3 regions of the Streptomyces sp. NPDC102278 genome follow, and region 3 is predicted to be linked to each of the others. Evidence: riboswitches for the same ligand, from Rfam matches in the RefSeq annotation. Region 3 holds a riboswitch; each other region holds the start of a gene.

Region 1 (7,037 bases), on a different contig from region 3:
CGGCGTGGCGCCCGGAGCGCCCGGGCGGTCGGCTGAGACCACCAGCGCGGCCAGTGCCGTGGTGACCGGTACCGAGGCCACGAGCCCGATCGAGCCCACGAGGGTGCGTACGATCTCCTCCGCGACCAGTTCGCTGTTGGCGACCGCGCCCATGCTGCTGTTCGCGATCGAGAACAGCAGGAGCAGGGGCAGGGCCGCGCCCGCGTACGCCAACACCAGCGTGTTGACGACGGACGCGATGTGGTCGCGGCCGATCCGGATGCCCGCCCGGTACAGGGCTCGCGGACCCATCTTCGGGTCTGCCTGGTGGAGTTCCCATACCGCCGAGGTCTGGGTGACCGTCACGTCGTCGAGGACGCCCAGGGACCCGATGATCACGCCCGCGAGCAGCAGGCCGCTCATGTCGATCTCCGGGTAAAGACCGTGGATCAGGCCGGTGTTGTCGTCGGTGTTCCCGCTGAGGAAGGCCCAGCCGATGAACCACGACCCCAACAGGCCGATCAGCAAGAGCGAGACGAGCGTCCCCAGGACGGCGACCGAGGTGCGCGCGGTCAGCCCGTGGCACATGTAGAGGGCGATCAGCATGATCGCGCTGGCTCCGATGACCGCTACGAGCAGCGGATTGGACCCCTGGAGGATCGCCGGGAGGATGAAGAGGGTCAGGACGCTGAAACTGACGGCGAGGGCGATCAGCGCGAACAGTCCACGCATCCGCCCGACGATGACGACCGCGAGGGCGAAGATCCCGGCGAGCAGCGCCATCGGGAACTTCCGGTTGACGTCGATCACGGAGTACTGGAGGTCTCGGGGCGCGTCCGGGGCGTACGCGACCACCACTTCCTGACCGTTCGCCAACTGGCGCGGAGCGCCGGGCTGGACGATCTCGAAGAAGGTCCGGCCCTCGTCGGAGCCACTGGTGACCTCGATGGTGGCCTTCTTGCACTCGCCGGTCTGCGCCGCCTGGGCCTCACGGCCCTCGGGAGTGGAGGTGTCGCCGGTGGGTGGGACCTGCGAGGCGTTCACCGACTTGCAGTCGACCTGGGCCAGGGCGACGACCTTCCCCTGCTGGGTCTGGCGGTCGAACCCGACTCCGGTGCGTTCGTGGGCGGGGGCGCCCCCCGGCCAGAGCACCACCATGCCGATGAAGACGGCGGTGGCGAAGGGGATCAGTACGGCCGCGATGACCTTGCGCAGGTGCTTGGAAACGGGAGCAGCCGGGCCGTGGCTGTGGCTGTGGGAATGTCCGTGGGAGGGGCTTGGCACATGGCCGTGTGGGGAGTGTTCGTGGCCGGCGTGACCGGGGTGCTCTACGGGTTCGGTGGGGGGCTGCGGCGAGGTCGTCACCGGCCGATCATCGCAAGAGATGAGGGGGCCCACTGTTCAGCACGCCACAGATGACGCTAGCGTGGGGGCACCTTTGCACAACGCGGGAGCTCGGAGCACCGGGCTGAGAGGGCGCTGATCACCGTACGCACGTCGTCACGACGTACGGGAAGAGGCTGCGTCGACCGCCGAACCTGTTACCGGGTAATGCCGGCGTAGGGAGATCAGGTCTCATGACCATTCAGGACGCACGCACGCCTGCCGTCAGCCAGGACGCCGACGGCCAGACCGAGCGCCAGCCCGGCTGGCACAAGGGATACCTGGCGGGATCCCGGCCCGACATCCGGGTACCGGTCCGCCAGGTCCACCTCACCAACGGCAAGGACGTGACGCTCTACGACACGTCCGGTCCGTACACCGACCCCCAGATCGAGACGGACGTCCGCCGGGGCCTCGCTCCGCTGCGCGAGAACTGGATCATCGGTCGCGGCGACACCGAGGAGTACTCGGGCCGCCCCGTGCGTCCCGAGGACGACGGCATCAAGCACACGTCGCCCCGCGGCGGCCTCAAGAACCTCGACGCGGTCTTCCCGGGCCGGCCGCGTCAGCCCCGCCGGGGCCGCGGCGGCGCCGCCGTCACACAGCTCGCGTACGCCCGGCGGGGCGAGATCACCCCGGAGATGGAGTACGTCGCGATCCGCGAGAACGTCTCCCCCGAGGTCGTCCGCGAGGAGATCGCGGCAGGTCGCGCGGTGCTTCCGGCGAACGTGAACCACCCGGAGATCGAGCCGATGATCATCGGCAAGCGCTTCCTGGTGAAGGTCAACGCCAACATCGGCAACTCGGCCGTCACCTCCTCCATCGAGGAGGAGGTGGACAAGATGACCTGGGCGACCAAGTGGGGCGCCGACACGGTCATGGACCTCTCCACCGGCCGCAACATCCACACCACGCGTGAGTGGGTGCTGCGCAACTCCCCCGTCCCGATCGGCACCGTGCCGCTGTACCAGGCGCTGGAGAAGGTCGACGGCCGTGCCGAGGACCTGACGTGGGAGATCTACAAGGACACGGTCATCGAGCAGGCCGAGCAGGGCGTCGACTACATGACGGTGCACGCCGGCGTGCTGCTGCCGTACGTGCCGCTGACCGCCCGCCGCAAGACCGGCATCGTCTCGCGCGGTGGCTCGATCATGGCCGCGTGGTGCCTCGCGCACCACAAGGAGAACTTCCTCTACACGAACTTCGAGGAGCTCTGCGAGATCCTGGCGGCGTACGACGTCACGTACTCGCTGGGTGACGGCCTGCGCCCCGGCTCCATCGCCGACGCGAACGACGCGGCGCAGTTCGCGGAGTTGCGGACGCTGGGCGAGCTGAACACCATCGCCAAGCGGCACAACGTCCAGACGATGATCGAGGGCCCGGGCCACGTCCCGATGCACAAGATCAAGGAGAACATCGACCTCCAGCAGGAGATCTGCGAGGAGGCGCCGTTCTACACGCTCGGGCCGCTGACCACCGACGTCGCTCCCGCGTACGACCACATCACCTCCGGCATCGGCGCCGCCATGATCGCCTGGTGGGGTACCGCGATGCTCTGCTACGTGACGCCCAAGGAGCACCTGGGCCTGCCCAACCGGGACGACGTGAAGACCGGCGTCATCACGTACAAGATCTCCGCTCACGCGGCCGACCTGGCCAAGGGACACCCGGGTGCCCAGGAGTGGGACGACGCGCTGTCGGACGCCCGTTTCGAATTCCGTTGGGAGGACCAGTTCAACCTGGCCCTCGACCCGGACACGGCTCGCTCCTTCCACGACGAGACCCTCCCGGCGGAGCCGGCCAAGACCGCGCACTTCTGCTCCATGTGCGGGCCCAAGTTCTGCTCGATGAAGATCTCCCAGGACATCCGCCGTGAGCACGGTGGTGACCTGAAGGCGGATGAGATCCAGGCGGGCATGGCGGAGAAGTCCGCCGAGTTCGCCGCCTCGGGCAACCGCGTCTACCTGCCACTGGCGGACTGACGCGGGACGCGGTGCCGTCGTTGTCCGGACCGGGGGGATCGGACAGCGGTGGCACCTTCGTCCGTTCGTCGCGACGTTCGGGCATCGAATCCCCAGCGCTCGAATCTTTGGCGCTCGAATCCCTGGCGCCCGAATCCCTCGCGCCCGAATCCCTTGCGTTCGAGTGTGCTTCAACTCCTAGAGTCCACCGCCATGACCATGCGATACAGAAATCTGGGCGGGACCGGCATAGAGGTGAGCGCTCACTGCCTCGGCACCATGATGTTCGGGGCCGTGGGGAACCCGGATCACGAGGAGTGCGTACGGATCATCCACGCCGCGCTCGACCGGGGGATCAACTTCGTCGACACTGCGGACATGTACTCCGCAGGCGAGTCGGAGGTGATCGTGGGCAAGGCACTCAAGGGGCGCCGCGACGACGTCGTGCTCGCCACGAAGGTGCACTTCCAGATGGGGGAGGGACGCAACCGCAGCGGAAACTCGCGGCGGTGGATCGTCCGGGCCGTGGAGGACAGTCTCCGGAGGCTGGACACCGACTGGATCGACCTCTACCAGGTGCACCGGCCCGACCACGGCACCGACGTCGAGGAGACCCTGGCCGTACTCGGTGACCTGGTGCGGGCAGGCAAGATCCGGGCCTTCGGGTGCTCCACCTTCCCGGCCGACGAACTGGTCGAGGCGCATCACGTCGCCGAGCGCCGAGCGCTGCCGCGGTTCCGCACGGAGCAACCGCCGTACTCGATCCTCGCCCGCGGCATCGAGGCCGCCGTGCTCCCCGTGGCCCGGCGCCATGGCATGGGTGTGCTGACCTGGAGTCCGCTCGCATCCGGATTCCTGAGCGGCAGGTACCGGCTCGGTGGATCCGTCGACCTGACATCGGGGCGGGCGGCACTGACGCCCGCTCGGTTCGACCCGGCGATTCCCGGCAACGTCGCGAAGCTGGAAGCCGTGGAGCGGCTCGTCGAGTTGGCCGACGAGATCGGCTGCTCACTCCCGGAACTGGCGGTGGCATTCCCGGTGGCGCACCCGGCCGTCACCTCGGTGATCATCGGCCCGCGCACCATGGAGCAGATGGAGTCGCTGGTCGACGGAGCTGGGTTGGTCCTCGACGACGCGGTGCTCGACCGGATCGACGAGATCGTGCCGCCGGGCCACAACCTCTACCAGCCCGACGGTGTCTGGCGCCCGCCGGCGCTGACGGAGGTGGCGCAGCGACGGCGGGCGCTCGGGGACCGCTCGGCGGGTTAGAGGCCGGAGCCGTGCGACGTTTCACGTGAAACAGAAGCAGAGGTTTCACGTGAAACAGACCCGGATGTTTCACGTGAAACAGGCAGGCCCGTTTCACGTGAAACAGGCATCACGGACCGGAGCTGGGCACGGGAGACGGCGAACCCGCGGTTGATCTCGGTCTGCCGACGGTAGGTCTCCGGAAGGTCGGGCATCGCGAGCAGTCGGTCGCAGGCGCGGAGGGACCCGGCCACATCTCCCACCCAGTAGGCGGTGATCGAGTGCTCGAAGAGCAGACCCCACCGGTACACCCAGGGTTGGACGAACAGCAGGTCGTCCGGGGCCGGCTGGTCGAGGACGGCGCCGGTGATCGCGTGCGCGCCGTGGTGGCGGCCTTGGAGGCGCAGCCTTGAGGCGAGTTCGTAGCAGGCTTCCAGGCGCTCGGGCCGGGACTCCCAGGCCCGCGAGAGAGCGTCCATGGCGGCGGGCCAGTCGGCGGTGTCGCCGGAGTCACCGCGCAGGATGCCGGCCTGGAGCAGCGCGCAGTAGACCTCCTCGGCCCACCCGCCCATGGCCGCGCGTCGCTCGTAGAGCCGGACGGCGGCCGCCGTGTCGCCCATGTCGCGCAGTGTCTGGGCGAGGTAGAAGACGGTTCGGGTGTTGGACGGGTCCCGCTGGAATTCGGCGCCCAGCAGGCGGGCGTCCCGTTCGAACTTGTCGTGCCGGGAGCCACCGTCGGCATGGTCCTCGATGGCGAGGGCGTCGAGGTTCTCCTGGAGTCCGGGGCGTCTGTCGTTCTCGTCGCGCCGATCGCAGGTGAGGTACTCGTGGGTGACGCCCTCGTACCGCCAGGGGAGGTCGCTGCGGACCAGGCGTTTGACGCGGTACTCGGTCGGGCCGAGGTGGCGGAGCATGTACGAGTCCGCGGTGAGCGGGGGCAGCGGTCCGTCGGGGCGCAGGACGTGATCCGCGTCGAGGAGGAGCAGGTAGTCGGCCTTGCCGCGGGCGTGACCGATGTTGAGGCTCCGGTTGTGCCCGAAGTCGACCCACGGGTCCTCGCGCAGCTCGCCGGGGATCCCGTGCAGGGCCGTGCGGATCAGCTGGGGGGTGGCGTCCGTGGAGCCCGTGTCGGAGATGACCCAGGTGTCGATGAGATGCCGTACGGAGTCGAGGCAGCGTTCGATGACGGCGGCCTCGTTCTTCACGATCATGCAGAGGCAAATGGTCGGATTCACGGCCGCTGACCCTAGGGAGGGGTTCGCGGGGCCGCGGGACGGCACGCCGGTGTGCGGCCGGGGTGGTCCCCGGGGCGCCGCCAAGTGGTCCTGTCCGATGGGCCGTTCCGCCCAACACGGGCGGGCGGCGATCAGGTCACTCCCGTTCGTGTTCCGCGCCTCCGAAGTCCGGGCTGGTGAAGTCCGGCGGCGAGTAGCCGGGCCGCGCGGCTCCTCCGGACGTGCCGGGGCTCGTGAAGTCCGGCGCGGTGTAACCGAGGTTGGGCATCCGGCTGGAGGGAAGTCGTCGGACGGGCGAGCCCGGGCGGGTGCTCGGATCGGCCAGCGCGTCCCGCAGGAACGGCATGATGCCGCGTTCCAGCAGGGCGTTGCGCCAGGCCTCCCGGGCGCGGGAGAGCTCGTCGGGTATCGCGACGGTCTCTGTGGCCGCTACCTCGGTGGAGCTGTTGCGGATCGCCGTCACCAGCAGCCCGATCACCGCGAACAACAGCGCGGCCACGGTGAGGGCGCCGAAGAGCCAACCGGCCGTCAGCATCGTTTTGGCGAACGCGGGTTCGGGGTCGAGCATCTTGAGGCTGTAGCCCACCAGCAGGAAGATCAGCATGGCGGTGCCGGCCAGGACCGGCGCCAGGACGGCCACGATGGCGCTCACTCCCGCCCCGCCGTCCTGACCGTTGTCCTGGCCCTCTCCGGTCCTTCCCGAGCCCGTCAGGGCCTCGTCGCGCAGGTCCTCGCGGACCTTCACGAAGTGGTCGTACTCGGCGGCGGCGGCCGCCGTCAGGATCGCACTGGCCCCCATGGCCATGGTGCGCAACTGTTCGGCGTTCAGTCGTTCGCCCAGGGCGGCGAGTTCGGGCCGCTCGTTCGCCGTGCGCAGCGCCTCGTCGAGGAGCCGATCGAATTCCGGTCGATCTTCGGTGAGCAGGTGCGGAGCGCTGGTCATGTGCATCCCCCGATGCTCCGTACAAGCCGGTATGCCCGCGTAGACCCGGGCGCCGGCACAAACGGAGGAGAGCCTGCTGCGGATAGAGCGATGGTAGAGCGCCCATGCCACGCCGTGACAGGGGCTTTCCGGAAATACCCCGCTCAGCGAACGCTCAGTCGCGCAGAGGCAGCTGTACGACCAGGAGCTTGCCGGCCATCGTGACCCCGCCGTCCATCGCGATGGCCAGCCTGTCCGCGTACACGTGCGGGCCGTCCACGACCTCGGGACCGCGCGGCTCGTCGCCGT
Region 2 (7,037 bases), on a different contig from region 3:
GGTCAGCCCTCCGCGGGCAGGACGACGACCTCGCCGGGGGTGAACGCCACCGCGATGCGGTCCCCCACGCCCGGTGCCCCGACCGGCCCGCACTCGGCTTCCAGCGGCGGACCCGACTCGGGTCGCAACAGCAGTGCCACATGGGTTCCCCGGAAGGTCCGGGACTCCACGACGCACGGCAGCCCCTCGGCCGCGGGAGTCACCCCGGCGGCCCGGATCAGGAGCAGGCGCTCCCCCTCCTGCGAGCCGTCCGGTACCGGGACCTTCCCCCAGGGGGTGGCCGCGGCGCCGCCCGACACCGTCGCCGGGACCACGTTCTCGAAGCCCAGGAACCGCGCCACGAACTCCGAGGCCGGCCGCTCCCACACCTCCAGCGGGGTGCCCGCCTGCGCGATCCGTCCGTCCCGCATCACCACGACCCGGTCGGCCAACGCGAAGGCCTCCCCCTGGTCGTGGGTGACGGCCAGGACGGTCGTCCCCAGCCGGGAGAACAGCCCCCGGAGTTCCACCACGAGCCGCTCGCGCAGTCCCCGGTCCAGCTGGCCGAGCGGTTCGTCGAGCATCAGCAGGCGCGGGGACGGGGCCAGCGCCCTCGCCAGCGCGACCCGCTGCTGTTCGCCGCCCGAGAGCGAGGCGACGGCGCGGCGCCCGGCCCCGGGGAGTCCGACCAGGTCCAGGAGTTCCTCGACCCGGCCCGTGCAGGCGTCCCGCGACGAGCCCCGCATCCGCAGCCCGAAGCCGACGTTGCCGGCCACGTCGCGGTGCGGGAACAGCTGGTGGTCCTGGAACATCAGGCCCACTCCGCGCCGGTGCACCGGCACTCCCGCCTGGTCCGCGCCGCCCAGCAGCACCCGTCCGGCCGAGACCGGCTGGAGCCCCGCTACCACCCGCAGCAGCGTCGACTTCCCGCTGCCGCTCGGCCCCAGCACGCAGACGACCTCGTGCTCGGCGACCTCCAGGTCCACGGCGTCCACGACGTCGCGCGCGCCGAAGCGGACCGACACCCCGTCCAGCCGAAGCAGCGTCATCAGAACTCTCCCGCAGTCTTGTCGGGGCGCAGTCGCTCCAGCACCAGCAGGGACACCGCGCACACCAGCATCAAAATCGTGCTCAGGGCCATCGCCTGCCCGTAGTTCAGTTCCCCGGCCCGTCCCAGCAGCCGTGCCACGGCCACGGGCAGCGTGGGACTGTCGGCCCGTGCGATGAAGACGGTCGCCCCGAACTCGCCGAGCGACACGGCGAAGGCGAAACCGGCCGCGATCAGCAGGGCCCGCCGTACCAGCGGCAGGTCCACTTCCCGCCAGGCCCGCAGCGGCGAGGCTCCGAGCACGCCGGCCGCCTCCCGCAACCGGCCGTCGACGGCGCGCAGCACGGGCAGCATCGTCCGTACCACGAACGGCACGCCGACCAGGGCCTGCGCCAGCGGCACCAGGATCCACGAGGTGCGCAGGTCGAGCGGCGGCTCGTCCAGGGTGATCAGGAATCCGAAGCCGACCGTCACGGCGGACACCCCGAGCGGCAGCATCAGCAGCGCGTCGAAGCCCCGTACGAAACGACCCGCGCGCCGGGTGAGCGCCGCGGCCGCGAGCCCCCCGATGAGCAGGGCGATGGCGGTGGCCGCCAGCGCGTACCGCAGGGAGTTCCCGATGGCCTCCAGCGGCGGGACCAGGAACGTCCCGCCTCCCGCGCCCACGTCCGCCAACGCCCGGTAGAAGTCGAGGCCGTACCCGCCGGGGGCGTCGAAGGACCGTTCCACCAGGACGCCCAGCGGCAGCACGATCAGCAGCGCCACGGTCAACAGCACCCCGCCCAGCAGAGCGCGCTGGGCCGGGCCCGAGGGCCGGTGCGCGGTCCGTGCGGGGTCCACGAGCCGCAGCGCCGTCTCCCGCTTGCGCACGGTCCAGGCGTGCACGCACAGGATCAGCCCCACGGCGGCGAACTGGACCATCGTCAACACGGCGGCCGTCGACAGGTCGAGCAGCTGCGCGGTCTGCCGGTAGACCTCCACCTCCAAGGTGGCGTACGAGGGTCCGCCCAGGATCTGCACGACACCGAAGGAGGTGAACGTGAACAGGAAGACCATCAGCGAGGCGGCGGCCACGGCCGGACCGAGCGCGGGCAGCGTCACCCGCCGCCAGGCCGCGAACCGGCCGGCGCCCAGTACCCGGGCCGCCTCCTCCTGGCGCGGGTCGAGCTGCGCCCAGAGCCCGCCCACCGTCCGGACGACGACGGCGTAGTTGAAGAAGACGTGCGCCAGCAGGATCGCCCAGACGGTGGTGTCGAGCCGGACGCCCCACGTCTCGTCGAGCAGTCCGTTCCGTCCGAGCAGCGCGAGGAACGCCGTGCCGACCACGACGGTCGGCAGCACGAACGGAACCGTGACCACCGCCCGCAGCAGTTGCTTGCCCGGGAACTCGAAGCGCGCGAAGACGTACGCGCCGGGGAGCGCGATCAGGAGCGTGAGCGCCGTCGACGCGAGCGCCTGCCAGGTGGTGAACCACAGCACGTCGGCGATGTCGGGCCGGGCCAGTACCTCGCCGATCCGGCCGAACTGCCAACCCTCGTCGGTCTTCAGCCCGCGTCCGACGATCGCGGCGACGGGATAGGCGAAGAACAGCCCGAAGAAGACGAGCGGGAGCGCCATCAGGCCCAGCCTGACCAGCGTGGCCCGCGCCCCCTCCTTCGGGCTCACCCGTCCTACTTCACGGCGAGCGAGGACCATGCCTTGACCCACTGCTCACGGTTCCTGGCGATGGTCTCCGGCGCGACGTTCTCCGGCTTCTCGATCACCACACCGTGCTTCGTGAAGAGCTCCGGCAGCGCCGCGTTCTTGACGACCGGGTTCACGAACATGTTCAGCGGCATGTCTTCCTGGAACTTCTTGCTGATCAGGAAGTCGAGGAGGGCCTTGCCCCCCTCCTCGTTCTTGGCGCCCTTCAGCAGGCCCGCGAACTCGATCTGGCGGAAGCAGGTACCGGTGGAGACGCCCGTCGGGGCCTCGGTCGGCTTCGGTTCGCCGTACAGCACCTCGACCGGCGGGCTGGAGGCGTAGGAGACGACCAGCGGGCGGTCGCCCTTGGCCTTCCTGCCGCCCGCGGAACCGGAGAACCGCTCGTTGTAGGCCTGCTCCCAGCCGTCGACGACCTCGACGCCGTTGGCCTTCAGCTTGGTCCAGTAGTCCTTCCAGCCGTCCTCGCCGTACTTGCCGACGGACGCGAGGAGGAATCCGAGCCCGGGTGAGGAGGTCGCGGCATTCTCGGTGACCAGCAGGTCCTTGTACTCCGGCTTGATCAGGTCGTCCAGCGTCTGCGGCGGGGCGATCTTCTTGTCGGCGAAGTACTTCTTGTCGTAGTTGACGCAGATGTCGCCCGAGTCGATCGGGGTGACCCGGTGCTCCTTGTCGAGCACGAACTCGGGCTTGACCTCGCCCAGGCCCTTGGCCTCGTACGGCGTGAAGATGCCGTTGTCGAGGGCGCGCGAGAGGAGGGTGTTGTCCACGCCGAAGAAGACGTCGCCGCGCGGCGAGCCCTTGGTGAGGATCTCCTGGTTCAGGGCGGCGCCGGCGTCCCCGGACTTCAGCTTCTTGACCGTGTAGCCGCTCTGCTGCTCGAACTCCTTGAGGACCGGGTCGCTCACGTTGAAGGAGTCGTGGGAGACGAGCGTGACGGTCTTGGACTTCGGGGCGTCGCTCGCGCCCGCCGGCTTGTCCTTGGTCTCTCCGTCGCCGCAGGCGCTGAGGGTGCCGATGCCGAGCGCGGCCACGAGCGCGATGCCCGCGTACTTCCTGATGGTGCTCACTGGTCAATTCCTCCTGGGATGTCCAGGAGAAGACGCGGCCCTGCCCGGCGCTCTGTGGAGCGGACGCCGGGCAGGGCGCAACAGCTTGAGTGGTGACCGAACTTCCTACCCCGAATGACCGGGGCGAGGTTCAGAGGGTCTGCGGTGACGGTTACCGCACTCTCAGCGCTGTGGCGCTCCCCTGTCGGAATATGAAATTTGTTCGGCCACAGAGTACCCCGTGGCCGAATGTGACCGACCGGAAGCGGATCTAGCGCTCCGAGGCGGCCAACTGGCCGCACGCGCCGTCGATCTCCTGACCGCGGGTGTCCCGTACGGTCACCGGCACCCCGTGGCGGGCGATGGCCTCCACGAAGGCCTTCTCGTCCTCGGGACGCGAGGCGGTCCACTTCGAGCCGGGCGTCGGGTTCAGCGGGATCAGGTTGACGTGCACGCGCTTGCCCTTGAGGAGCTTGCCGAGCAGGTCACCACGCCAGGCCTGGTCGTTGATGTCGCGGATCAGGGCGTACTCGATGGAGATGCGACGGCCGGACTTCTCCGCGTACTCCCAGGCCGCGCCCAGCACCTCGCGGACGTTCCAGCGGGTGTTCACGGGGACGAGGGTGTCGCGCAGCTCGTCGTCCGGCGCGTGCAGCGACACGGCGAGACGGCACTTGAAGCCCTCGTCGGCGAAGCGCAGCATGGCCGGGACCAGACCGACGGTGGAGACGGTGATCCCGCGCTGGGAGAGCCCCAGACCGTCCGGCTCCGGGTCGGTCAGCCGACGGATGGCGCCGACGACCCTGTTGTAGTTGGCCAGCGGCTCGCCCATGCCCATGAAGACGATGTTGGACAGCCGGGCCGGCCCACCGGGGACCTCGCCGTCGCGCAGCGCGCGCATGCCGTCCACGATCTGGTGCACGATCTCGGCCGTGGACAGGTTGCGGTCCAGACCCGCCTGGCCGGTGGCGCAGAACGGGCAGTTCATCCCGCAGCCCGCCTGCGAGGAGATGCACATGGTGACCCGGTCCGGGTAGCGCATCAGCACGGACTCGACGAGCGTGCCGTCGTGCAGCTTCCACAGGGTCTTGCGCGTGGTGTCCTCATCGCACGAGATGTGCCGCAGGACGTTCATCAGGTCCGGCAGCAGCTCCTGGCGGAGCTTCTCCCGCGAGGCCGCGGGGATGTCCGTCCACTCCGCCGGATCGTGCGCGTACCGCGCGAAGTAGTGCTGGGAGAGCTGCTTGGCCCGGAACGGCTTCTCGCCGATCGCGGCGACCGCCTCGCGGCGCTCGGCCGGGGTCATGTCGGCGAGGTGCCGGGGCGGCTTCTTCACCCCGCGAGGGGCGACGAAAGTGAGCTCTCCCGGAACAGGGCGGGCCATGGCAGGTACTCCTCGTAAGACGAAAGGCGCGCCGCAGAAGCAGCACGCCTTTCAAGAGTAACCGGAGGCCGGTGTCAGCCGGTGCCGACGAAAGCGGCCAGCAGCAGCCACACCACCGGAGCGGTCGGCAGCAACGAGTCGAGCCGGTCCATGATCCCGCCGTGTCCCGGCAGCAGGGTCCCCATGTCCTTGATGCCCAGGTCCCGCTTGATCATCGACTCGCCGAGGTCGCCCAGCGTCGCGCTGACCGCGACGGCCAGCCCCAGCAGCAGGCCCTGCCACCAGGCCCCGCCGTCGACCAGGAACTCCATGCACAGCGCGCCGGCCGCCATCGCGAAGGCCACCGCCCCGAAGAGTCCCTCGCGGGTCTTCCCGGGGCTGATGCGCGGGGCGAGCTTGGTCTTGCCGAAGCGCCAGCCCACGGCATAGGCCCCGGTGTCACTGACCACGGTCAGCACCAGGAACGTCACCACCCGCTGCGGGCCGTCGTCGGCCGCGAGCAGCATCGTGACGAAGGTCGCCAGGAAGGGCACGTAGAACGCCGCGAAGACACCCGCCGTGACGTCCTTGAGGTAGTCCTCGGGCGGTTCGGTCATCCGCCAGACCAGGACCGCGAGCGCCGTCAGGGCCATGGCGACCCAGGCTCCCTCGGCCCCCCGGACGTAACCGGCGATGATCATGGCGGCGCCACCGACCGCGAGCGGGACGAGCGGCGCCTTGATGCCCTTCTTCTCCTGGAGCCGGGAGGTGAGCTCCCACAGCCCCACGACGACCGCGACGACGACGACGCCGACGAAGACCGCCTTGACGATGAAGAGGGAGGCGAAGATCACCGCACCGAGGCCGACGCCGACCCCTATGGCGGCACGCAGATCCCGCCCCGCACGCTTCTTCGGCGGCGGGGGCGAGGGGTCCTGCGGTGCCTGCGAGGGCGGAGGCGGGGGGCTGGGCATGGGCTCCTGCGGCGGCGTCTCGTCGCGGAAGAGGGGGCCGCCTGCGGCGGCGGCCCCCCGATCGCGTGCTTCCCGGTCGTCGAAGTCACGGCCGGCGGCATCGGGCACGATGGGCATGGGCCGAGTCTGCGGGCCCGCCTGCGCATCGTATGCGGGACCCGCCGGAACCGGCTCCGGCTGCCAGGAAGAGTCGTTCATCAGACTTCGAGGAGCTCGGCTTCCTTGTGCTTCAGCAGCTCGTCCACCTGCGCGACGTACTTCGCGGTGGTGTCGTCGAGCTCCTTCTCGGCGCGGCGCACCTCGTCCTCGCCGGCTTCCTTGTCCTTGACCAGCTTGTCGAGGGCGTCCTTGGCCTTGCGGCGAACGGCGCGGATGGAGACCTTGGAGTCCTCGGCCTTGGTACGCGCGACCTTGACGTACTCCTTGCGGCGCTCCTGCGTCAGCTCGGGGAAGGTCACCCGGATGATGCGGCCGTCGTTGCTCGGGTTGACCCCGAGGTCGGAGTCGCGGATGGCCTGCTCGATGTTGCGCAGCGCGGACGCGTCGAAGGGCGTCACGACCGCCATGCGCGGCTCGGGCACCGCGAAGGAGGCGAGCTGGTTGATGGGCGTGATGGCGCCGTAGTACTCCGCCACGATCTTGTTGAACATCGCCGGGTGCGCACGTCCCGTGCGAATCGCGGCGAAGTCTTCCTTGGCGACGACGACGGCCTTCTCCATCTTCTCCTCGGCCTCGAGGAGGATTTCTTCGATCACCACGTGCTCCTGCATGTCAGATATGGATGGTTCAGGCGGGCGGGGCGGGCCGGTCCGCACCGTGCGCGGACCGGCGATGCGGAGGTCAGACCCGGGTGCCCTGGTCGCTCACGAGCGTGCCGATCTTCTCACCCTTGACGGCGCGGGCGATATTGCCCTCGGCGAGCA
Region 3 (7,037 bases):
CCCCCTTGTGGGCCCGGGTCAGGGTGGCGACCACCGCGTCGAGGGTGGTTCCGGCCGCGACCTCGCGCGGTTCGCCGTTGACGGAGATGGTCATGCGTACGACTCCTGACGTGCCTGGGTGAATCGGCGCGGGGTGAAGGGGCGGGCGACCTCCGGCATGGTGCCGGTGGCCAGCAGTTCCGCCATCACGTCCCCGGTGAGCGGGGTCAGCAGCACCCCGTTGCGGTAGTGCCCGGTGGCCAGGTGCAGGCCGGGCAGCTCGGTGGGCCCGAGCAGCGGGGCGTTGTCGGGGGAGGCCGGTCGCAGGCCGGCCCGGGTCTCGGTCAGCGGGAGTTCGGTGATGCCGGGCACGAGCTCGTGGGCGTCGCGCAGCAGCTCGTAGACCCCGCCGGCGGTGACGGTGGTGTCCCAGCCGAGTTCCTCGCTGGTGGCCCCGACGACGAGTTCGCCGTTCTCGCGCGGCACCAGGTAGACGTGGCTGCCTCGGACGACGGCCCGTACGGTCCGGGAGAGGAACGGCGCGTACGAGGCCGGCACCGTCAGTCGCAGCACCTGGCCCTTCACCGGCCGTACCGGGACCCGCACCTGCGGTGGCACGCCCGCCAAACGGCCGCTGAGCGAGCCCGCCGCGAGCACCACCTGGTCGGCGCGCAGCTCCGTACCGTCGTCGAGCACGGCCCCCGCGGCCCGGTCGTGCAGCACGGTCAACCGGTCGGCGTTGGCCCGGTGGACGCCCACCCCGGCCCGTTCGCAGGCGGCCAGCAGCGCGGCGGCGAGCCGGCGCGGGTCCACCTGGTGGTCCCCGTCGACGCGCAGGCCGCCCCGTACGCCCGGGGCCAGCATCGGTTCCAGGCGCCGGCACTCGCGGCCGGTCAACCACTGTGACTCCAGCCCGCAGCGACGCTGGAGCGCGTGCAGCTCGCGCAGGTGCAGGCGGTCGTCGGAGTCCAGGGCCACGGCGAGGGTGCCGCAGGCGCGGTAGCCGATCTCCAGCCCGCCGGCGGCCTCGGTGAGTTCGGCGGCGAACTCCGGATAGCGGGCGGCGGAGGCCACGTTGAGCCCGAGCAGGGTCTCCTCGCCGTAGTGCAGCTCGGTGACGGCGGCGAGCATCCCGGCCGCGACCTGGGCCGCGCCCCCGCCGGGGTTCGGATCGGCCAGTACGGTGCGCAGCCCGCGCCGGGCCGCCCGCCACGCGACGACCAGGCCGATGACGCCGCCGCCGATGACGAGGACGTCGTGGACGTCGTGACCCGCTTGTCGTGACGAGTGCGATGAACGTGCGGAGTGCGATGAACGCGATGAGTGCATGGGTGTCCAGCCCCTCCCTTCGCCGGCATGACCCGGATCAGGTTCGTACGGTCGGAGGCCGGTCAGCCTCCCTCTCAGCCCGGTGCGCCCGGACTCCCGCGATAGGTACGGTGGCCAGACTAACCCCGGGGCCGGTGCCGGGTAAGGCTGCCTCCCCGCCCGCCATTCCTGACGGAGCGTCAGAAGATTAGGGTGGGTGACGTGAGCGAGCAGACGGAACACACTCAGAGCGGCGTCGTCATCGTGGGCGCCGGAATGGCCGGCGTGCAGACCGCGGTGGCCCTGCGCGAACAGGGCTTCACCGGCCCCCTGACCCTGTTGGGCGCCGAACCCCACCAGCCCTACGACCGGCCCCCGCTCTCCAAGGCGGTCCTGCTGGGCAAGGCCGAGGACTCCGCGTTCGACGTGGACTTCGAGGGGCTCGACATCCGCCTTCGACTGGGGACCGAGGTCACCGGCCTGCGCGCGGGAGCGCGCGAACTCGACACGGAGGCCGGCCCGGTCCCCTACGAGGCCCTGGTCCTGGCGACCGGCGCCGAACCGCTGACCCTGCCCGGCTCCGAGGGAGTCCGGGGCGTCCACCTGCTGCGTACCCTCGACGACGCCGCGCGACTGCGCCCGGTCCTCGCCGCCGCGCCGGCCGTGGTCGTGGTCGGGGCCGGCTGGATCGGCGCGGAGTTCACCACCGCCGCCCGGGAGGCGGGCTGCGCCGTCACCGTCGTCGAGGCGGCGGACCGGGTCCTGGCGGGCGCCCTGCCCGAGGCGGTCGGGGAGGCGATGGGCCGCTGGTACGCGGAGGCGGGCGCGACCCTGCTGACCGGCGCGCGGGTGGCCTCGGTGGAGCCCGGCCGGGTCCTGCTGGCCGACGGCCGGGAACTGGCGGCGGGCGCGGTGATCGTGGGCATCGGGGCCCGCCCCGCCACCGCGTGGCTGGCGGACTCGGGGATCGACCTGGGACCCGACGGCTCGGTCACGGCGGACGCCTGGCTGCGGACCTCGCTGGAGGACGTGTACGCCGTGGGGGACTGCGCCTCGTTCCCCTCGGCCCGCTACGGGGCCAGGCTGCTGGTCCACCACTGGGACAACGCCCTCCAGGGCCCCAGGGTGGTCGCGGCCGACATCCTGAGCGGCGGAACGGACCGCGCCTACGATCCGGTGCCGTACTTCTGGTCGGAGCAGTTCGGGCGCTTCGTGCAGTACGCCGGGCACCACGACGCGGCGGACGAGACGGTGTGGCGGGGCGATCCGAGCGACCCGGCGTGGTCCGTCTGCTGGCTCCGCGACGGGATCCTGGTCGCCGTCCTTGCCGTGGGCCGTCCCCGCGACCTCGCCCAGGGCCGCCGCCTGATCGAATCCGGCGCGCCCCTGGATCCGACCAAGGTCGCCGACCCCGGCACCCCCCTGAAGTCCGCCGCGGCCTGAACCGGAGACGGACACGAGGCGCCGCCGATCCGAGCCGGGGCCGGGCGGCGCCTGCCCCGGCGCCCGGACGGACGGCCCGGGTACCGGCGGCCGGCCCGAGATGGCAGGCTTGTCCCCGTGACCGAGATTGACGCAAAGATCGATGCCCTTGTTCCCGCCTGGCTCTACCTCCCCGACATCGCGGAGATGCTCGACATCGAAGTGACCCGGGTCCGCCAGCTGGTCAAGGAAGGTCAGCTGCTCGCCGTGCGCCGCGGCGAGAACCGCTCCCTCCAGGTACCCGCCCCCTTCATCGACGGCGACAAGGTGGTCAAGGGCCTGGTCGGCCTGCTGACGGTGCTCCGCGACGACGGCTTCTCCGACGCGGAGATCCTGGAGTGGATGTTCACCCCGGACCCCACCCTGCCCGGCACCCCCGCGCAGGCGCTGAGCGAGAATCGCGGCACGGAGGTGAAGCGCCGCGCTCAGGCGCTCGCCCTCTGACCGGCTGATTCGCCGAACCAACCGGTGTACGGGCCGAGCGCGCGGGCCCGTACACCGCCACGACCACGGGGGGTACACCCATGCAGCAGCTGTCCGACGCCCGGCTCTACCTGTGCACGGACGCCCGCAAGCGACAGGGTGACCTCCCCGAGTTCCTCGACGCCGTCCTGGCCGGCGGGGTGGACATCGTCCAGCTCCGCGACAAGGGCATGGAGGCGGGGGAGGAACTGGAGCACCTCCAGGTCTTCGCCGAGGCTGCCCGCCGCCACGGCAGGCTGCTGGCGGTCAACGACCGCGCCGACGTCGCGCACGCCATCGGCTCCGACGTCCTACACCTCGGCCAGGGGGACATCCCCGTTCCCGCCGCCCGCGCGATCCTCGGCCCCGACGTCCTGATCGGCCGCTCCTGCCACTTTGAGTCGGAGGTCGACGCGGCCGTCGCCGAGCCCGGCGTGGACTACTTCTGCACCGGCCCCTGCTGGCCCACCCCCACCAAGCCCGGCCGGCACGCCCCCGGCCTCGACCTCGTGCGCCACGCCGCCTCCCTCACGCAGGACCGGCCCTGGTTCGCCATCGGCGGCATAGACGCCGGCAACCTGGACGAGGTCCTCGACGCCGGGGCCACCCGAGTCGTGGTCGTACGCGCCCTCACCGAGGCGTCCGATCCGGGGGCGGCCGCCGCCGAACTGGCCAAGCGGGTCCGCGCCCGTCTCGTGTAGCCGGGTGTCCAAAAACGTGTCCAATGGGCGGACAGCGCTTCGGCGTCCGCCGGCACGCGTCTAACCTGCCGGTATGGCCCTTGGCACCGCTTCCACCTGGTCGGACCGCGCACACACGGTCCGCGACCTCATCGCGTCCGGGCGCTCGTACTCCTTCGAGTTCTGGGCGCCCAAGACCGAGAAGGGCGAACGCAACCTCTGGAACGCGCTCCGCCGCATCGAGGCGGTGGGCCCCAGCTTCGTGTCCGTCACCTACGGGGCCGGCGGCTCCACGCGCGGAGGCACCGTACGGGCCACCGAGGCGATCGCCGCGAACACCACCCTCACCCCCGTCGCGCACCTCACCGCCGTGGACCAGTCCGTCGCGGAGCTGCGTCACGTCATCGGCCAGTTCGCCGACGCCGGCATCCGCAACATGCTCGCTTTGCGCGGGGACCCGCCGGGCGATCCCATGGCCGACTGGGTCAAGCACCCCGACGGCGTGGACTACGCGGCCGACCTGGTCCGGCTGCTCAAGGAGTCCGGCGACTTCTGCGTCGGCGTCGCGGCCTTCCCCGAGATGCACCCGCGTTCGGACGACTGGGACACGGACATCCGGCACTTCGTGGACAAGTGCCGCGCGGGCGCCGACTATGCGATCACCCAGATGTTCTTCGATCCGGAGAATTATCTGAGGCTCCGCGACAGCGTCGCGAAGGCGGGTTGTGAGACCCCGATCATCCCCGAGGTCATGCCTGTTGTGGGCATCAAGCAGTTGGACCGGCTGCCCCAGCTCAGTACCGCGGTCTTCCCCTCGGCGGTAAAAGACCGCATGCTCGCCGTCAAGGACGATCCGGCCGCTGTACGCTCCATTGGCATCGAGTTCGCCACGGAGTTCTGCGCGCGGCTGCTGTCCGAGGGTGTTCCGGGGCTGCACTTCATCACGCTGAACAACTCCACGGCGACTCTCGAAATCTACGAGAACCTGGGCCTGCACCAGCGGGCCTGAGCGGCCGTCCCCCGTTCCCGCGCCGGCGGCCGCACCGAGAGGGGCCACGCATGGGAATGACGGTCCTCTACACCGCGTTCGGTTTCGTCGCGTTGTGGCTGCTTGCCGAGGTCCTGATGCAGTACAAGGCCCGGCTCCGCTGGCGCCTGCTCGCCTTCGCCGGTTTCGCCGGCGTGGTCGCCGGGGTGGTGCTGCCGTCGGTGCTCGTCATCGCCGTCGGCGCGACCGCGTTCGCGATCGGCCAGACCCTGGTGACGCTCTCCTTCCGCAAGGGCTTCGTGGCCGGTTGGGCGCTGCGCCGGGCCGGAGAACCCGTACGGAAGCAGAGCGGCCGGCGCCGGGGCGCGGGCGGTGCGCGCCCCGAACGCCCGGCGCCCACGCTGGAGGTGACGGGGCTGGAGTACGACGACCGGACGGCCGCCGCCGGCCGCCGCGACGGCGCGGACGCCCCCGACGACTTCGACGACGCGGAAACGAACGTCTTCACCCCGCAGCCGGTCCCCGAGGACACCGGCTCGTACGGTATACAGAGCTTCGCCCCCCAGTACGGCGACCAGCGCGGGTACGCGGACCAGTCGGGGTACGCGGGCCAGTCGGGCCAGGCGGCCGAAACGGCCGCGTTCGCCTCGCCGTTCACCAACGGCGGGCAGGACGGCACGTACGCCCCGCAGTACGACGCGCAGCCCCAGGGCGGCTACGACTACTCCACCGGCTACCCGACGGGTGAGCAGCAGGTCTACGCGGCCTACTCGGACCCGTACATCGGCACCGGCGGCGGCGTCACCCCGTCCCAGACGCAGGACTACGCGCCCTACGCGGACTACAGCGGGCAGCAGTACTCGATGGACACCCCGCCCGGTGGGGTCTGGGTACCGCAGCAGCGGTCCACCGACGAGTACGCCCAGCAGCCCTACCCGACGGACGAGCAGTACCAGCAACAGCAGCAACAGCAGCAGCAGTACCCGTACCAGGGCGGCAGCGGCGAGTACGAGCAGTACCGCTACTGACCGGCCCGGCGCCCGGCCCGGTCAGCGGGAGCCGCGGAAGTCCGCGCCCTCCACGATGAGTCCGGCCACCAGGGCGCCGGTCATGCCCGCGTGGGGGAGTCCGCCGCCGGGGTGGGCCCAGCCGCCGGCGAGGTACAGCCCGGGCAGACCCGTGGTGTTCGCGGGGTGGAGCAGCCGGCCGCCGACTCCCGCGAGCGCGGGCGGCGGCACGGCCCCGTCCAGGGCGCCCGTCGCCCCGGCGATGTCGGCCGGGGTGCGCAGCTCGTGCCACAGCAGCCGCTCCCGCAGACCCGGCACGGCCGGGGCCGCCGCGGCGAGCAGGTCCTGCGCCGAAGGCGTCGTGCCGGGTTCCACCACCGCCTGGACGGTGACGGCCTCGTGTCCGGCGTCGGGCAGGGCGGCGGGGTCGTCGGGCCGAAGCACGGTCAGGTCCGCTCCGACCAGCGTGCGGTGCACGGCGTCGGCGGGTCGGGGCCCGCCGAGGGCCAGGAACAGGGTGTACCGGCCGGGGAGACCCGCCGGCGGGGCGGGAGCCGGGCCGGGCGCCGGCGGGATCGCGAGCGCCCTCGGATCGACCCCGCAGACCACGGCGTCGGCCTCCACGGTGTCGGCGCCCACCGCGCTCGTGCCGGCCAACGAGAGGCCGGCGGCCCGGCCGTCCCGTTCCACGACCCCCCGCACGTCCGCGTCGAAGACGAAGGTCACCTTCCGCTCCAGGCAGCGTTCGTACACGGCCGTGGCCAGCTCCCGGAGGCCACCGCGCACGTACCAGCTGCCGAAGGTCTGCTCCATGTACGGGAGGACCGCCGCCGAGGCGGGCGCGTCCGTCGGACGCAGGCCGTACGCGCGCACCCGCGCGGTCAGCAGTTCCCCGAGCGGCCCGCCCAGTTCCCGTTCGGCCACCTCGGCGAGGGTCGGCGGGCGCCGCCGCAGCAGGCCGCTCTTGCGCACCGCCGGGTAGGGGTCCGCGCCCAGCACCTGCCAGTCGGGGCGCAGCGGCTCCTCCAGCAGCGGGCGGCGGGTGGCGTTCCAGGCGTCGCGGGCGCGCCCGAGCACCCCGTTCCAGCGGTCCCCGGCGCCCGCGCCGAAGGTCTCGTCGAGAACGGCGGC

The links. Region 3 has a riboswitch for thiamine pyrophosphate ahead of thiO (glycine oxidase ThiO). Riboswitches for the same ligand answer to the same signal wherever they lie in the genome.
Region 1: another riboswitch for thiamine pyrophosphate. It lies ahead of thiC (phosphomethylpyrimidine synthase ThiC); the one in region 3 lies ahead of thiO (glycine oxidase ThiO).
Region 2: another riboswitch for thiamine pyrophosphate. It lies ahead of ACIRO3_RS00365 (thiamine ABC transporter substrate binding subunit); the one in region 3 lies ahead of thiO (glycine oxidase ThiO).

The regions. Positions count from the first base shown of each region.
Region 1 covers NZ_JBIWLV010000005.1:242,224-249,260, forward strand. Annotated here, with positions in the region: gene ACIRO3_RS15775 (YibE/F family protein) at 1-1,377, opposite strand, end outside; TPP riboswitch at 1,417-1,562, shown strand; gene thiC (phosphomethylpyrimidine synthase ThiC) at 1,557-3,344, shown strand; gene ACIRO3_RS15785 (aldo/keto reductase) at 3,543-4,592, shown strand; gene ACIRO3_RS15790 (glycosyltransferase) at 4,589-5,782, opposite strand; gene ACIRO3_RS15795 (hypothetical protein) at 5,943-6,755, opposite strand; gene ACIRO3_RS15800 (metallophosphoesterase) at 6,904-7,037, opposite strand, start outside.
Region 2 covers NZ_JBIWLV010000001.1:87,480-94,516, forward strand. Annotated here, with positions in the region: gene ACIRO3_RS00355 (ABC transporter ATP-binding protein) at 3-1,028, opposite strand; gene ACIRO3_RS00360 (iron ABC transporter permease) at 1,028-2,644, opposite strand; gene ACIRO3_RS00365 (thiamine ABC transporter substrate binding subunit) at 2,698-3,798, opposite strand; TPP riboswitch at 3,883-3,991, opposite strand; gene rlmN (23S rRNA (adenine(2503)-C(2))-methyltransferase RlmN) at 4,049-5,161, opposite strand; gene ACIRO3_RS00375 (phosphatidate cytidylyltransferase) at 5,236-6,312, opposite strand; gene frr (ribosome recycling factor) at 6,312-6,869, opposite strand; gene pyrH (UMP kinase) at 6,955-7,037, opposite strand, start outside.
Region 3 covers NZ_JBIWLV010000009.1:329,081-336,117, reverse strand. Annotated here, with positions in the region: gene thiS (sulfur carrier protein ThiS) at 1-94, opposite strand, end outside; gene thiO (glycine oxidase ThiO) at 91-1,308, opposite strand; TPP riboswitch at 1,306-1,418, opposite strand; gene ACIRO3_RS23125 (NAD(P)/FAD-dependent oxidoreductase) at 1,510-2,730, shown strand; gene ACIRO3_RS23120 (Rv2175c family DNA-binding protein) at 2,848-3,213, shown strand; gene thiE (thiamine phosphate synthase) at 3,294-3,932, shown strand; gene metF (methylenetetrahydrofolate reductase [NAD(P)H]) at 4,006-4,920, shown strand; gene ACIRO3_RS23105 (hypothetical protein) at 4,971-5,927, shown strand; gene ACIRO3_RS23100 (phytoene desaturase family protein) at 5,949-7,037, opposite strand, start outside.